DNA from 3 places in the Pelagibacterium nitratireducens genome. Region 1 is predicted to be linked to each of the others. Evidence: predicted binding sites of a transcription regulator. Region 1 holds the regulator's gene; each other region holds the start of a gene.
The links. The regulator PhoB, encoded in region 1, activates phosphate uptake and scavenging genes when phosphate is short. The targets are predictions, from matches to a motif close to TGTCATNNANCTGTCAT.
Positions count from the first base shown of each region.

Region 1 (4,035 bases):
ATGAGCCAGAGCCAGATCGAATCCGAATAGAAATCGGCGGCCAGGGCATCCTGGGTGAGATAGAGCACAAGGATGAGAACCGAGCCGATGCCGCTGGCCACGCCCATGGCCATGATGAAGGGCGCATCGGTTGTGAAATATCCGCGCCCACTGATCCGGCCCGATCCGCCATTGTCGGTCATGCGCTGCACCTCGGTGTTGCGCTTGGCGAAGGAAAGCGAGGCAAACAGGAACATGGAAAAGACAAGCAGCCAGGGCGAGGCCATGACACCGACGGCGACAATGCCCAATACGAGTCGCAAGGTGAACAGCACGGCCAGCGTGAAGGCATCGAGGATCGGCTTGCGTTTGATCCCCAGGGAATAGGCGACGGTGAGGGTCAGATAGGCGGCAAGCGTTGCGACAACCAGGGGATTGACCAGCGCGCCGAGCGCGAAGGCGGCAATCATGGCGACGGGCATGGCGGCCACGGCATTGGCGATGGATATGCGACCGGCCGCGAGCGGACGGTTGCGCTTGGACCAATGGCGGCGGTCGTCGGCGATGTCCCAGAGGTCGTTGAGGAGATATGTCGAGGAGGCGAGGATGCCCAGGGCGAGAAATGCCATGCCCGCGCTGGTCCATGCTGCGAGGTCGAGCATATGGCCACCCAGCATGAGCGGCACGAACACCAAGGCGTTCTTGGCCCATTGATGCAGGCGCGCCTCCTTGATCCAATCCCTGAGCCGTGTGGGACGCTTTATGGTGTGCTCGATATCGGTCAGGCGGGCGGCCGCGCGCTCCACGCCACCGGCGGTTTCGACAAGAACGCCGGCTTTCGCGACTTTCCAGACGGCAAGGTCGGTCTTGCTGTCGCCGGCATAGACGAAGCCATCGGGAAACATTTCGGCCAGCTTTTGAGCCTTTGTGGCGCCCTTGAGATTGGTGATGCCATCGGATGCGATGGTCTTATCGATAAAGGGGAAGCGGTGAGCGATGCGTATGGCCAGCAGGCTGTCTGCCGCTGTGGCCAGAATGATTTGACGGCCTTTTGCCTTTTCGGCCTCGGCGTAGGCGACAAGCTCGGCGTTGAGCGGGATGTCGTCGACCTCGAGGGTCACCTGGCTGGCCAGTTGCTGCTTGAGATGCGCCTTGCCCTTGAGGAGCCAGAGCACGAGGGAAAACAGGCCGAACGGGTTCTGCTTGAGATAGGCGAAAACCGTCTCGTGCAGCAGATCGGTGCGGATCAGGGTGTCGTCGAGATCGAGAACGAGCGGGAGAAGGCCCGATCGGGGTTTCCGGTCGGCACGGGTCTGTTTGACCGCAACAGCTGATTTGGGCATCGCACCTGCTCACTTTGCAAATTTCGCCCCGTTATCGCGGGCGCGAAGCTGTGGTGCAAAGAAAACAGCAAATAAGCGTTAATCAGGCGCGACGCGCAAATCAGTCAAATGCACGACAAAATTTACGCTTTATCGATCTGGCTTAATATGGTGCCAACAGGATCGATAAAATCGTACCTGTTTATCAAGCCTCTAGTTCGCCACGAATTTTTCGTCGAAGGCATAGCCCGCGCCGCGGACGGTGCGGATGGGGTCCTTGACCCGCCCCCGATTGATGGCCTTGCGCAGCCGGCCGACATGGACGTCCACGGTGCGCTCGTCGACATAGACATCGGTGCCCCAGACGCCATCGAGCAATTGCTCACGCGAATAGACGCGGCCGGGATTGCCCATGAGGTATTCGAGCAGGCGGTACTCTGTGGGGCCGAGATGGACTTCCTTGCCCGAGCGGCGGACGCGATGGGTGGTGCGGTCGAGTTCGATGTCGCCCGCCTTGAGGATAGCAGCGATCAACTGCGGGTTCGACCGGCGCAAAAGGGCGTTGATGCGGGCCATCAGCTCGGGAAGCGAAAAGGGTTTGACGACATAATCGTCGGCCCCGGTCGCCAGACCGCGCACCCGCTCTTCTTCCTCGCCGCGTGCGGTGAGCATGATGATCGGGATGCGGGCGGTATCGGTGCGGGCGCGGATGCGGCGGCAGATCTCGATGCCCGAAGTGCCCGGCAGCATCCAGTCGAGCAGGATGATATCGGGCGTGTTTTCGGCGATGCGCAGCATGGCCTCTTCGGCATCTTCGGCGGTTGCGACGGAAAAATCTTCCGCCTCGAGATTGTATCGCAGAAGTTCGACGAGATCGGCCTCGTCTTCGACAACAAGAACCTGAGGGATCATTGACTAGCCCTTGATCTGCTCACGCTTGAAATCCTCGACGTCCGACGTCAGTGACTGGCCGGTCGCAAGGAAATAGGCCTGCTCTGCTATGTTGGTCGAGTGATCGCCCACCCGCTCAAGATTTTTGCCGCAGAACAGGAGGTGCGTACACATGGTGATATTACGCGGATCTTCCATCATGTAGGTGAGGAGTTCGCGGAACAGGGAAACATAGAGCGCATCGACGTCGGTATCGCGCTCGACCACATCGACCGCCATGTCCTTGTCGCGGGCGGCAAAGGCATCGAGGGCCAGCTTGACCTGGCGCTGGACGAGTTCGCCCATGTGGCGCAGTCCGTTCTTGAACTGGCTCGACATGCCGATGCCTTCGAACTGGGTGGAGCGACGGGCCGTCGACTTGGCCATGTCGCCGATGCGTTCGAGATCGTTGGCGACGTGAATGGAAGCGATGACAAGGCGCAGGTCCTGCGCCATGGGCTGGCGCCGGGCGATGATCGAGACCGCCATCTCGTCGATCTGGGCCTGCATGGCGTCGACCTTCTTGTCGGCGGCCACAGTGGCCAGCGCAAGGTCGGCATCGGAGCGGATCAGGGCGTCGGTGGCGTTGGAAATCGCCTTTTCGACAAACCCGCCCATTTCCGAGATCGAACGGGCCAACTCGATCAGTTCATCTTCGTAGGAGCTAACGATATGTTCGCTTGAATTGGGCATGACGTGGGTCTCCTACCCGATGCGGCCGGTGATGTAATCCTGGGTGCGCTTTTCCCTGGGATTGGTGAAGATGGATTCGGTCGGACCTTCCTCGATCAGCTTGCCCAGGTGGAAGAACGCGGTCTTTTGCGAGACGCGCGCGGCCTGCTGCATGGAGTGGGTGACGATAACAATGGTGTAATTGGCACGCAATTCGTCGATCAGCTCCTCGATGATCGCGGTTGCGATCGGATCGAGTGCCGAGCAGGGCTCGTCCATGAGGATGACTTCGGGACCGACCGCTATGGCGCGCGCGATGCACAGGCGCTGCTGCTGGCCACCCGACAGGCCGGTGCCGGGCGAATGCAGCCGGTCCTTGACCTCTTCGAACAGCCCCGCCTTTTGCAGCGAAGTCACGACGATTTCTTCAAGATCGGACTTGTTGCGGGCCAGTCCGTGGATCTTGGGGCCATAGGCAACGTTTTCAAATATCGATTTGGGGAACGGATTGGGCTTTTGGAACACCATACCGATCCGGGCGCGCAGTTCGACCACGTCGAGGCTGGCGTCGTAAAGATTGTCGCCGTCGAGAGCGACGGTGCCGGTGACCCGGCAGCCCTCGATGGTATCGTTCATACGATTGATGCAGCGCAGGAATGTGGATTTGCCGCACCCCGAAGGGCCGATAAAGGCGCTGACAGCCTTTTCGGGGATATCGATCGAAACGTCGAACAGCGCCTGTTTTTCATTGTAGAAGACCGAAACGTCTTCCGCCTTGAGGCGCGCGGGGTGCCCGGTATCGTCGGGCGTGCGGACTGTCTGGAAGCCGGCCTCGCCAGCTGTCGTGTTGCTCTGGTTCATCGGAGGCATTGCACTCCTGTCCATTGTGGTTCCGATTGTCATTTGCGGCGCTCCAATCGTGTGCGCAGGAAGATGGCGATGGCATTCAACAGGATCATCATGCCCAAAAGGACCATAATGGCAGCCGATGTCCGCGCCTCAAAGAAGTTCCGGTTTTCGTTGCCCTGCCAGAGATAGATCTGAACCGGCAGAGCCGTCGCCGAATCCAGCGGATTGGCGGGAATGTTGGCGATGAACGCGCTCATGCCGATCAGCAGCAGAGGTGCCGTCT
Region 1 is NZ_CP146275.1:3,041,406-3,045,440, forward strand. It holds gene V6617_RS15005 (UbiA family prenyltransferase) at 1-1,322, opposite strand, end outside; gene phoB (phosphate regulon transcriptional regulator PhoB) at 1,515-2,213, opposite strand; gene phoU (phosphate signaling complex protein PhoU) at 2,217-2,924, opposite strand; gene pstB (phosphate ABC transporter ATP-binding protein PstB) at 2,937-3,806, opposite strand; gene pstA (phosphate ABC transporter permease PstA) at 3,803-4,035, opposite strand, start outside.

Region 2 (4,035 bases), 790 kb from region 1:
TCTGGGCGCCGATTGCCGAGGCCGATGACTGGACGGCGTTTGCGGCGGCAATCGAAGAGATCGAGGACATGGGCCGGGCCCATGGAGTTGAAACTTTCACCATCAATTGACTGGCGGGGTCAGAGTTGAGCGCGTACAAAACACGCCCATGAACATCCTTTGGCTCCGGCTCCGTCTTGCCGCTACCCTATGTCTCGTCACACTGCCGGCGGGCGCCGTCGAGATCAGCAGCTCAGCGGATGCCGTCGTTGAGCTTTTCACGAGTCAGGGATGCTCGCGGTGTCCCGACGCCGATCGGCTTCTGGCCCAGCTGGGGGAGCGTGAGGATATCGTCGCTCTCGCCTATCATATTGATTATTGGGATTATATCGGCTGGGAGGATACGTTCGCCCTTCCGGAGAATACCGAGCTGCAGAAGGGCTACGCCCAAAGCTGGGGCAAGAACCGGATTTACACCCCGCAGATGGTCATCAATGGCCAGAACGCGGTCGTGGGTTCGGACGCCATCGAGGCCGAGCAGGCCATCAGCCAGGCAGTATCCCTGCTTCCGGTCACGCTGAGGGCCAACGGATCGGATTCGGTGGTTTTCAGCGCGCCGGCCGACGAGACCTTGTCGTCGGCCATTGTCTGGGTGGTTCCGTATCGGGCCCGGGCCGACGTCATGATCGAGCGGGGAGAAAATTCAGGGCAGGCGCTGACCTACACCCATATCGTCACCGCGCGCCAGGCCATCGGAATGTGGAATCCACTTGAGGGTGCCGAGATCACCATTCCTCTCGAAGAGGTCCTGGGCCCCGATTCGGATGGTGCCGCGGTCATCGTTCAGGAAAAGGATGGCGCCTTGCCCGGACGTATCCTTGGCGCCTCTACATTCATCCGCTGACATCGGTGACAAAGAAAACGCCCCGGCGTTATCTGACCGAGGAGCAAGAGGATCGTGTTGGAGGACGCAGAGCCTTCCAATGGCGCCGGAAAAGTCCGGGAAGGGCGCCGGCCTGCTGGATCCATGGTTTGGGGGCTCGGTGGATCCAGAGGCCGGCTACTGGAGGCAATGATCTAACGTTAGCTGCGTAAAATGGCGCAAGAAGGGTCCGATTGTGGCCCAAATCCGGTCAATTGGAGGAAAGTTTGCGCCAACTGTTCTTGCAGTTGGCTCTTGCCAGCGCGCGCGAACGCGGCAATCATCGTCAACAGATTGTCACATCCGCATGGAGGTAGCCCGGTTTGAGCGAGCGCTTCGACAGCAAGAAGGGCGATGTCTTCCCCTTTTCACCCAACCGCTCCACAAGCCGGCCCGTTCCTGTAGTCAGCTTCGACCGCAAGGAACTTGCACTGATCCTCAACGTCTACGGGCGCAAGGTTTCAGCAGGCGAGTGGCGCGATTATGCCCTGGATTTCGGGCGCGAACGGGCTATGTTCTCGATCTATCAGCGCACCTCTGAACGCCCGCTGTTCGTTGTCGAGAAAAACCCCAGGCTTGCCCGCCGCCAAGGACAATACATGGTGCTGGGCAGCGACGGGCGCGTCCTCAAGCGCGGCCATGAACTTTCCAGCGTGCTGCGCATACTCGACCCGCAACTTCACGTGGTGCGGTAGGGTCCACCCCGCCGGCAGTCAAAACAAAAAGGCCGCGGAAATCGATCCGCGGCCTTTTGTATTGGTTCGTTCAGACCTGCGGGCGGACCCGCAGATTATGTCCTATTCGCGATTGCCGAACAGACGCAGCAGCATCAGGAACAGGTTGATGAAGTCGAGATACAGGGTCAGCGCGCCCATGATGGCGAGCTTGCCCAGGCCTTCGTGACCGATATTTTCGGCATAGGCTTCCTTGATCTTCTGGGTGTCATAGGCGGTCAGGCCCACAAAGATCACCACGCCGATCGCCGAGATGGCGAATTCGAGCGCCGAGCTCTGCAGGAAGATATTGACCACCATGGCGATGATGATGCCGATCAGGCCCATCATCAGGAACGAACCCATTCCGGTCAGGTCACGCTTGGTGGTGTAGCCATAAAGGCTCATCGAGCCGAACATGGCGGCGGTGATGAAGAACACCTTGGCGATCGAAGCGTCCGTATAGACCAGAAAGATCGACGAAAGGGACAACCCCATAAGGGCGGCAAAGCCCCAGAAGGTTGCCTGCGCGGCGCCGAAGGAGAGCTTGTTGATGCCGAACGAGAGCACCAGCACAAAGGCGAGCGGAGACAGCGCCACGACCCACATCAAGGGGCTGGTGTAGAGCAGAACGCCCCACTGGGTCAGATATGTGCCATTGGCCATCTGGGCCGCGGCTGCAGTGGAGTCTGCGGTGACGGCCAGCTGGTTGCCGAAGAAAGCGATCAGGCCGGTGACCACAAGGCCGATGCCCATGTAATTGTAAACGCGCAGCATGTGGCTGCGCAGACCCTCGTCGATGGCGGCGGCCGTGCCTACGCGCCCGGCGACGGTCTGACGGTCGTATTGTGCCATTTTCCGTTCCATCCTCAGTTAAAAATTGGCTATCTAGCAACCAGAGCGGCCCCATGCCGTTCCTGGCCCTGCCAGTTGCCGATTAATATGGAGATGGGGCGTTGAAATTACAAGCGAAACCGGTCGACCAAAGCAGGTCTCACCGAGGGCTGACGGGTTTTTGATCGCCGGCCAGCGTGGATGTGATAGGCTTTGATTCGGCCGCGCCGGATCGGGCCGGTCGGCCGGGACATGGAGGGCTTTCGCTCATGCCCAGGCTGTTTACCGGTTTGCAGATCCCCGAGGATATTGCATTCGTCCTCTCGCTCAAGCGGGGCGGGCTGTCTGGCGCCCGCTGGATCGATCCGGAAAATTATCACGTCACTCTGCGTTACATCGGCGATATAGATCATCGAATGGCAACCGAGGTGTTCGATGCGCTCGAAATGCATGCCGATGTCGAACCCTTCGATCTGACCATTTCCCATCTTGGCGTTTTCGGCGGCAATAAGCCGCGGGCGCTTTACGCAGCCATCGAGCCCTCCGAGCCCCTGATGCGCCTGCAAGCGAGTCAGGAAAGGCTGCTGCAGCGCGTCGGGCTCAACCCCGACGGACGCAAGTTCATTCCCCATGTCACGCTGGCGCGCCTGCGCGATACCGGTCCAGGCGATCTGGCGCGCCATATTGCCCAGGCTGGGCATTTTGCACCCATGCGGTTTTCCGTCGACGAGTTCGTGGTGTTCTCGAGCCGGGATTCGGTGGGTGGTGGGCCCTATATCGTCGAGCAGGATTATCCGCTGGCCGCCTAGGGCCTGTTCATTCAGCCCGCGTTCAGTCGCGCCGGGCCATAAATCACACACAGATTTGAGGTTGATCAGGCCCAATTCCGGCCAAATTCATCCCTAGTTTGTGTCCCGGTCGGGAAATGCCGCGCGTATTTGCTCCTTGGTAACCATAATGGGTGCAGAAAGAGCGGCAGTCATGTGCATTTACGAGAGAATTAAGGGGAAGGGTTTGGCGATGAATTCATCGTTTCGCAGCCACATCCGCCGCACGGCAGCCGCTCTGGTGTCCGGTGCGGTCGTGCTTTGTGCCAGCCCGGCGGCCTTTGCCGCCGACAATCTGGGAACCTTCGACTTCTGGACGGCGTGGACCGATACCGATGGTGGCGGCAAGATCTGCTACATCTCCTCGACACCCCAGACGAGCGAACCCACAAACGTCAACCGCGGGGCGATCCATTTCATCGTCACCATCCGGCCCACCAACCGCAACGAGGTGGCGACGATCGTGGGCTATCCGATCCATGAAACCAACGCCAATGCTTCGGTGTCGGTCGATGGGCGGTCCTATCCCATGGTGACCCAGGGGGAATCGGGCTGGCTGGCCTCCATTGAGGATGAGCCGGGATTTGTCGGCGCCATGCGGGCGGGATCGAACATGGTGGTTCGCGCCACCTCCCAGCGCGGCACAGATACAGTCGATACCTATTCGCTGCGCGGGGTTACCGCCGCCCTCAACGAGGCTAATGAGGAATGCCCTCAATAGCCCGACCCGCTTGCCTAAAAATCGGCAATTTGGCAAAGG
Region 2 is NZ_CP146275.1:137,080-141,114, forward strand. It holds gene V6617_RS00695 (protein adenylyltransferase SelO family protein) at 1-110, shown strand, start outside; gene V6617_RS00700 (DUF1223 domain-containing protein) at 149-883, shown strand; gene V6617_RS00705 (DUF2794 domain-containing protein) at 1,225-1,596, shown strand; gene V6617_RS00710 (Bax inhibitor-1/YccA family protein) at 1,699-2,469, opposite strand; gene thpR (RNA 2',3'-cyclic phosphodiesterase) at 2,718-3,257, shown strand; gene V6617_RS00720 (invasion associated locus B family protein) at 3,469-3,996, shown strand.
Region 2: the regulator PhoB is predicted to act here: its motif matches at 1,186-1,202, upstream of V6617_RS00705 (DUF2794 domain-containing protein).

Region 3 (4,035 bases), 550 kb from region 1:
ATGAAGAGCCGATGTTGAGCCCTGCCACGCCGTCAGTATAGACCTTGTAGACCAGCGTCATCGTTGACTGGCCCGGTCCACCTCCGGTCGTGGCGTCGATCACCCCGAAGGTCTCGAACATCACGTAATTGATGTTGATGATCAGAAGGAAAAACGTCGTCGGAGAGAGCAGCGGAAAAACGATGGTCCAGAACCGTTTGAACGGTCCGGCGCCATCGATTGAAGCGGCTTCGGACAGCGAGGCGGGGATTGATTGCAGTCCGGCGACAAAAAACAGGAAATTATAGGAAATCTGCTTCCACGCGGCGGCGATGGTGATCAGCGTCATCGCTTGCGTGCCGTCGACGCGATGGTTCCAGTCGATGCCAAACCACTCGAGCACATAGGGCAAAAGCCCGATCGTGGGGTTGAACAGGAACCACCAGAGCACGCCTGCCACAACCGGCGCTACCGCATAGGGCCAGACCAGAAGGGTGGTATAGACTTTCGCGGTGCGCAGGATCCTGTCGACGCAGACGGCCAGGAGCAGCGCAAACCCCATCGAAAGCACAGTGACCGAAACGGCAAACACCGCAGTTCGGCCAAGCGCATTGAGATAGCTCGGATCAGAAAGGATGCGGGTGTAATTTTCGAACCAGACGAATGTGGTCCTAAAGCCGAACGGATCTTCGCGCTCGAAGCTCGATTTGACGGCCTGGCTGGCTGGCCAAAGAAAAAAGATTGCAGTGATCACCAGCTGCGGCGCCAAAAGCGCGTAGGGAAGCCAGCGATTGGTGAAGATCGACCGTTTGGTCTGCATTGAGCGCCCCTGGGTAGCGTCTCATCCACCGGTCTTCTTGTGTCGGACCGGTTTGATGGACGAGACCCCGGCCCAATAAGCCGGGGTCCCATTGATGTTTCTCGGATCCGCTTAGGAGTTGGCGGCCTGGAAATCACGCAGGATCTGGTTGCCGCGTTCCACGGCAGAGTCCAGAGCTTCCTGGCCGGTCTTTTCGCCAGCCAGAACCGACTGCAGCTCCTCGTCCATGACCATGCGGAACTGCGGCATGTTGCCAAAGCGCAGGCCCTTGGAGTTTTCGGTCGGGGCGTTGAGGTTGATCTGCTCGATGGCGATATCGGCACCGGGGTTTTCGTCGTAATAGCCCTGTTCCTGGCTCAGCTCGAAAGCAGCCTGGGTGATCGGCAGATAGCCGGTGCCCTGGTGCCATTCGGCCTGAACCTCGGCCGAGGACAGGTAGTCGAGGAAGGCGGCTGTCGCCTGGTACTCGGCTTCGTCATGGCCCGAAAGAACCCACAGGGTCGCGCCACCGATGATCGAGTTCTGCGGAGCGCCTTCGATGTCGTCATAGATCGGCAGCATGCCATAGCCAACTTCGAAATCGGCATTGGCGATAACGCCGGCGCGCGAGGCGGACGAACCCATATAGATGGCGCACTCGCTCGAATAGAAGGCCGGAGCATTGTCCGAACCACCGGCCGGGCCGCCATAAACAAAGATGCCTTCATCCTGCCAACGGGCCAGATCGTCCCAGAAGCGGGCGAGTTCGGGGCTGTTGAAGGTGTATTCGGTATCAAGGCCACCAAAGCCGTTTTCGAGCGAGCCGTAAGGCAGGTTGTGGAGCGCGGAGAAATTTTCCGAACCGATCCACGTGGCGGTGTAAGTGATCGCCATGCCGCAGCTTGCAGCGCCCGATTCAATGATCTGGCGCGAGAATTCTTCGGCCTGCGCCCAGGTGGAGGGCGCAACTTCGGGATCAAGACCGGCTGCTTCGAACACGTCCTTGTTGTAGTAAAGGATGGGGGTCGAAGAGTTGAACGGCATCGAGAGCATGTTGCCGTTGGTGTCGGTGTAATAGCCGGTAACGACCGGGAGATACACGGACGGGTCGAAGTCGTTGCCGTGTTCTTCCATCAGCTCGTAAACCGGATAGACGGCGCCTTCGGCAGCCATCATGGTGCCGGTGCCGACTTCGTAGATCTGGACGATGGTGGGCTGCTCACCGGCGCGGAAAGCGGCGATCGCGTTGACCATGGTCTCTTCATATTCGCCGCGATACGAGGCGTTTACGACGTAGTCTTCCTGAGAGGCGTTGAAATCCTCGGCGATGGCTGCGACGCGCTCGCCCAGTTCGCCACCCATCGAGTGCCAGAAAGAAATTTCGGTCTGGGCAAACGCCGAGGAGGCGCCGGCCAGAAGCGCTATGCCAGCCGTGGAGCTGACGAGCAATGTCTTGAGCATGATTAGGTCCAAACCCTGATTGATCTGTCGGCACCAAGCCAAATGCGATGCCGTTGCCAGCGCAGACCTAGGCCCAAGCGATAAAACTGGCATGACGGATCGACGACGGTTTTGTGACTGTGGAGAACCCAACGGAACGGACGGCTCCGCCAGATTGCCCCACGCTGCTGGGCCGCCGGAACAGCGACAATGCGACATCGCTTGCAGCCGCCTGCCGCCGTCAGGTTCGAGTGAACGCGGCGAACACTTCGGTGTGTGTTGAAAAAGCGAACTGGTCGACCGGCGTTACCTTGCCGATGCGATAACCACCAGCGATCAGAATTGCAGCATCCCGGGCAAAGCTCTGAGGGTCGCAACTGACATAGGCTATGGTTTTCACTTTCGATTGCGTTAGTTCTTTCACCTGGGCCTGCGCCCCGGCGCGGGGCGGATCGAGTACGACAGCGTCGAAGCGGTTGAGTTCGAAAACGCCGAGCGGTTCGCGAAACAGGTCGCGGCGTTCTGCAGTTATGGGTTTGAGGCCTTTGGTCTTGCGCTTTGCTGTATCGAGCGCGCCGATCGCTGCGGCATCGGAATCGGCGGCAAACACCGGGGCTATTGCCGCGAGCCGCAGGGTAAAGGGACCGATGCCGCAAAAAAGATCTGCGACCTGCTTGGCGCCCTCGACCGCCTCGATAACCAGCGACGCGAGAACATCTTCGGCATCCGCCGTTGCTTGCAAAAAACTCGATACGGGCAGGGCCACACTCGATTGGCCCATCGCCATCGTGGGCGCACGCAAAAGGATCAAAGGTTCACCGTTGAGGGAGAGACGGGCAAGGTCGAACTTTTGAGCGATCGCCGACAGCCTTGCGCTGGGCTTGGCACTCTTGGCGCGGATGGAGACATCGAGTCCCATGTCGCTGGCGGTAAAGCTGATGTCACATGGCCCCGCCACCGCGGCAATGGCGCGCGCGATTTCCGGCGCGCGGACCAGGGCGGGCACGAGAATGGGGCAGGTATCGAGATCGTGGATCGCATGGCTGCGCAGCGCCATGAACCCGGCCTCCGATTTCGTGGCATGTAACGTGGCCCGGCGACGGCCCGCACCATGAGCGACGATCGGGTCTGCCACATCGGCTTGAACCGCGACGCGTGACAGGGCATCGACGACGAGGCCACGCTTGAACTGCCGATAGGCCCCCGCTTCGAGATGCTGTAGCTGGCACCCCCCGCATGCACCAAAATGGGGGCAGAAGGGTTCTCCCCGCGCGGGACTGGGGTCGATGATATCGACAAGGCGGCCGCGATTGCCGTCAATCTGGGCAGTGACAGTTTCCCCTTCCAGCGTCAGGGCGACAAAGACCGGTTTACCATCGAGCGAGGCAACGCCCTCGCCCCGATGGCCGAGACGGTCGATGGCCAGGGTTTCGATACGGGTCATCGTGCCCCGGCTTCGACATCCGCTGCGATACGGTTTTCCACAGCCAGGCGTTCGGGAATGGATGGCTGGGCGCCTGGCGTCAGGCACGCCAGACCGGCCGCAACCGAAGCCCGCTTCATTGCCGGGGACAGCTCGGTTCCTTCCGCCAAGCCGGCGGCCAGATAGCCTACGAACGTATCACCGGCACCGACGGTATCGACCGGTTTGATCTTGAGCGATGGAACAGTGGTGACCGCCCCTTCAGCCACCGCAACGGCGCCGCGCGAACCGAGCGTTGCCACGACAGTATTACCAAATTTTTCCGAGAGCCAGACAACGGCTTCGGTCTCGTCAAGCTTGGGAGCGTCCAGCATTTTGAGCACCCCGGCCAATT
Region 3 is NZ_CP146275.1:3,586,683-3,590,717, reverse strand. It holds gene ugpA (sn-glycerol-3-phosphate ABC transporter permease UgpA) at 1-799, opposite strand, end outside; gene ugpB (sn-glycerol-3-phosphate ABC transporter substrate-binding protein UgpB) at 911-2,239, opposite strand; gene V6617_RS17595 (RNA methyltransferase) at 2,460-3,662, opposite strand; gene V6617_RS17590 (ribokinase) at 3,659-4,035, opposite strand, start outside.
Region 3: the regulator PhoB is predicted to act here: its motif matches at 2,331-2,347, upstream of ugpB (sn-glycerol-3-phosphate ABC transporter substrate-binding protein UgpB).